DNA from 2 places in the Kitasatospora sp. NPDC101801 genome. Region 2 is predicted to be linked to the other one. Evidence: riboswitches for the same ligand, from Rfam matches in the RefSeq annotation. Region 2 holds a riboswitch; the other holds the start of a gene.
The links. A riboswitch is a leader RNA that binds a small molecule or an ion and turns the genes downstream of it on or off. The one in region 2 is predicted to bind S-adenosylmethionine.

Region 1 (2,194 bases), on a different contig from region 2:
TCTGCCCGGCGCCGATGTTCCACCCGGCGATGCGGCACGCCGCCCCGGCCCGCCGTGACCTCGGGGTGCCGACCGCCTTCAACATCCTCGGCCCGCTGACCAACCCGGCCCGAGTCACCGCGCACGCGATCGGCTGCTTCGACACCCGGCTGGCCGGGCTGATCGCCGGCGTGCTGGCCCGGCGCGGCGCCACCGCCCTGGTCTTCCGGGGCGACGACGGCCTGGACGAGCTGACCATCTCCACCACCTCGCACGTCTGGCTGGTGAAGGACGGTCAGGTCACCGAGACCGTCTTCGACCCGCGCGAGGTCGGCATCGAGCCGGTCGGCATCGAGGCGCTGCGCGGTGGCGACCCGCAGTTCAACGCCGACGTGGCCCGCCGCCTGCTGGCGGGGGAGCGCGGCCCGGTCCGGGACGCCGTCCTGCTGAACAGCGCCGCCGCGCTGACCGCGCTGGAGCTGACCGACGCCCCGCTGGCCGAGCAGCTGGCGGCCGGCATGGTGCGGACCGCGGCCGCCGTCGACTCCGGCGCGGCGGAGGCCCTGCTGAAGGACTGGGCGGCGGCCACCACCCGTTCCTGAAAGGTGAGTTGAGGGCCCGGCGGCCTGGCCGCCGGGCCCTCGTGCTGTCCGGATGGCGGACGGGTGTTTGACCACTTCTCGGCTGCTCGCCTAGAGTCCTTGCCAGGTCATGAGTGACAGCGACAAGCCCCAGCTTGCTGTCCGGCAACCCTCCGTCCGTGGCGGGGTGCCCTGGGTGAGGACCGGGCTCCGCGGCGAACCGTCCGCGTGGCAAGCGCGGACGTCGGCGGCACAGCTGCACCCCGAGGTCCCGGACCTTCCGAGGAGTGCACCCCCATGTCCGTTTCCACCGAAATCTGCGCCCCGCTCGCCGTTCTCGGCCACGACGTCCAGGTCCCGCTGGTCTCCGGCGAGAAGGTCTCCTACGCCGCCCTGGACTACGCCGCCAGCTCCCCGGCGCTCCAGCGGGTCTGGGACGACGTCGCCGCCTACGCCCCGTACTACGGCAGCGTGCACCGGGGCGCCGGGTACCTCTCCCAGCTCTCCACCGACCTGTTCGAGCAGAGCCGGCGCACCGTCGAGGAGTTCCTCGACCTGCGCGAGGGCGACCAGGTGGTCTTCACCCGGGCCACCACCGACTCGCTCAACCTGCTGGCCGGGGTGCTGCCCGCCGGCACCCGGGTGTTCGCCTTCGAGACCGAGCACCACGCCTCGCTGCTGCCCTGGCGCCGGGACGGCCTGACCGTCAGCTACCTGCGGGCCCCGCGCTCGCACGCCGAGGCGGTCGCCGCGCTGGACGCCGCCCTGGCGGCGGAGCCCGCCGAGCACCGGCTGTTCTGCGTCACCGGCGCCTCCAACGTCACCGGCGAGCTCTGGCCGGTCGCCGAACTGACCGAGGTCGCCCACCGGCACGGCGCCCGGGTGGTGCTGGACGCCGCCCAGCTGGCGCCCCACCACCGGGTCTCGGTGCGGGAGTTGGGCGTGGACTGGATCGCCTTCTCCGGCCACAAGCTATACGCCCCGTTCGGCGCCGGCGTGCTGGCCGGCCGGAGCGACTGGCTGGACGCGGCCGAGCCGTACCTGGCCGGCGGCGGCGCCAGCCGGACCGTGGCCCGCGAGTTGGACGGCTCGGTCGCGGTCGAGTGGCAGACCGGCCCGGCCCGGCACGAGGCCGGCTCCCCGAACGTGATCGGCGCCCACTCCATCGCCTCCGCCTGCCGGGCGCTCACCGAGGCCGGCTTCGACGCGCTGGAGGCTCGCGAGCAGCAGCTGATCGACCGTCTGCAGGCCGGACTGGCCGAGATCCCCGAGGTCCGGGTGCTCAGCCTGTTCGGCGAGGGCGCGGCCCGGGTCGGCGTGCTCTCCTTCGTGGTGCAGGGCTGGAACAGCTCGCACTTCTCGGCGGCGCTCTCGGCCGAGTACGGGATCGGCGTCCGGGACGGGCTGTTCTGCGCCCACCCGCTGGTGCGGACCCTGCTCGGCGGCGAGGAGGCCGCACCGTCCGAGTGCGGCGCCCCGGAGCCGTCGCTGCCCGGCGAGCGCAGCCTGAACGCGATCCGGGTCAGCTTCGGGGCCGGGACTCCGGACGAGCACCTGGAGCGGTTCCTGGGGGCCGTCCGCGAGCTCGTCTCCGACGGGGCGGCGTGGAGCTACCGCAACGAAGGCGGCCGCTG
Region 2 (2,194 bases):
AGCAGGCCGAGCTCGACGCCGTACCCGGTCGGGAACGGCAGCTGCTCCAGCAGCGACCGCCTGGCGGCGTACTCGCCCCCCAACGGCTGGACGAACCCGGCCAGTTGGGGCCAGTGCAGATTCAGCAGCGGCCGCGCCACCAGCTCGGTGACCCGCCCGCCCCCGGCCGGGACCACCGCGCCCGCGGTCTCCAGCGGCCGGTCGTACATCGCCTTCACCAGCTGGATCGCCGGATCGGTCAGCAGCGGCCCGACGATGCCGGAGACGAAGGCCGGGTCGAACTCCCGCAGGTCCGCGTCGATGAAGCAGACGATCTCGCCGGAGGTGACCAGCAACGAGCGCCAGAGCACCTCGCCCTTGCCCGGGGCGGCCGGCAGCCGGGGCAGTACGTCGTCCCGGTGCACCACCCGGGCACCCGCCGCGGCGGCGGTCTGCGCCGTCCGGTCGGCCGAGCCCGAGTCGACCACCACGATCTCGTCCACCAGCGGCAGCCGCTCCATCAGCTCGCGCCGGATCACCCGGACGATCTCCCCGACCGTGGACTCCTCGTCGAGGGCGGGCAGCACCACGCTGACCGTCCCGGCCGGGCCGGCCGCCCTTTTGGCGGTGAGCAGGTCGGCCGGCGGCCGGTCGGCCGTCGTCCAGGAGCGCCGGTGCAGCCAGTCGGCCACCTCCGGCAGCAGCTCCTCGGGCGGGTCGGCCGGGGTCGGCTGGTCGGGCACGTCTGTTCTCCTCGGGCTGAGTGGTCGGACTGGCGTTCTCGGGACGGGGCATCTCGCGACTCGGACGCGCGGTTCCCTGCCCGGCGCCTTCGGATACAGTCTTCGTACTGCGGTCAGACCTTCGCACGTCGGGGTCGGCCGGAGAGCAGGACCACAACTTCACAGAGCTCATCCAGAGGGACTGAGGGAACGGCCCGTCGAAGTCCCGGCAACCTTCTCGCACGGTCGGCCCAGCAGTGGTCATCCGGCGGGACAGGTGCCAATTCCGTCCTGTGGCGCGACCGCGTCACGGGGAAGATGAGGAGAGAGGCCTCCGCCATCATGGCTACCGCTGTTTCTGCCGCCCCGACCGTCGACCTCGGCCCCGCTGCCGCCCTGTCCTGTCGCGAGTGTGGCACCCGATTCCCGCTCGGCCCGAGCTTCGCCTGCGTCGAGTGCTTCGGCCCGCTGGAGATCGCGTACGACTTCGGCTCCGACTCCGCCGAGGAGCTGCGCAAGCGGATCGAGGCCGGTCCGGCCTCGATCTGGCGGTACGCCCCGCTGCTGCCCGTCCCGGCCGACGTGGCGGGCAAGCCGAACCTGAACCCGGGCTGGACCCCGCTGGTGAAGGCCGACAACCTGGGCCGCGAGCTCGGCTTCACCGCCCAGCTGCACGTCAAGGACGACTCGGGCAACCCGACCCACTCCTTCAAGGACCGGGTGGTCGCCTGCGCCATCGAGGCGGCGCGCGCGTTCAACTTCACCACCCTGTCGTGCTCCTCCACCGGCAACCTGGCCGGCGCCGTCGGCGCGGCCGCGGCCCGGGCCGGTTTCAAGTCCTGCGTCTTCATCCCGCACGACCTGGAGCAGGGCAAGGTCGTGATGGCCGGGGTCTACGGCGGCGAGTTGGTCGGCATCGAGGGCAACTACGACGACGTGAACCGGTTCTGCTCGGAGCTGATCGGCGACCCGGCCGGCGAGGGCTGGGGCTTCGTCAACGTCAACCTCCGGCCGTACTACGGCGAGGGCTCGAAGACCCTGGCGTACGAGATCTGCGAGCAGCTCGGCTGGCGGCTGCCGGAGCAGCTGGTGATCCCGATCGCCTCGGGCTCCCAGCTCACCAAGATCGACAAGGGACTGCAGGAGCTGATCAAGCTCGGCCTGGTCGAGGACCGCCCGTACCGGATCTTCGGCGCCCAGGCCGAGGGCTGCTCCCCGGTCTCCGCCGCCTTCAAGGCGGGCCACGACGTGATCCGCCCGGTCAAGCCGAACACCATCGCCAAGTCGCTGGCGATCGGCAACCCGGCCGACGGCCCGTACGTGCTGGACATCGCCCGCCGCACCGGGGGCGCGGTGGAGGACGTGACCGACGCCGAGGTGGTCGAGGCGATCAAGCTGCTGGCCAGGACCGAGGGCATCTTCGCCGAGACGGCCGGCGGGGTGACCATCGGGGTGCTGAAGAAGCTGGTCGAGACGGGTCAGCTGGACCCGTC

Region 1: another riboswitch for S-adenosylmethionine. It lies ahead of ACIRPK_RS15880 (aminotransferase class V-fold PLP-dependent enzyme); the one in region 2 lies ahead of thrC (threonine synthase).

The regions. Positions count from the first base shown of each region.
Region 1 is NZ_JBIWML010000011.1:101,166-103,359, reverse strand. Features, by position in the region: gene trpD (anthranilate phosphoribosyltransferase) at 1-581, shown strand, start outside; SAM riboswitch class IV at 687-804, shown strand; gene ACIRPK_RS15880 (aminotransferase class V-fold PLP-dependent enzyme) at 858-2,194, shown strand, end outside.
Region 2 is NZ_JBIWML010000008.1:86,472-88,665, forward strand. Features, by position in the region: gene ACIRPK_RS13105 (glucosyl-3-phosphoglycerate synthase) at 1-683, opposite strand, end outside; SAM riboswitch class I at 888-1,026, shown strand; gene thrC (threonine synthase) at 1,044-2,194, shown strand, end outside.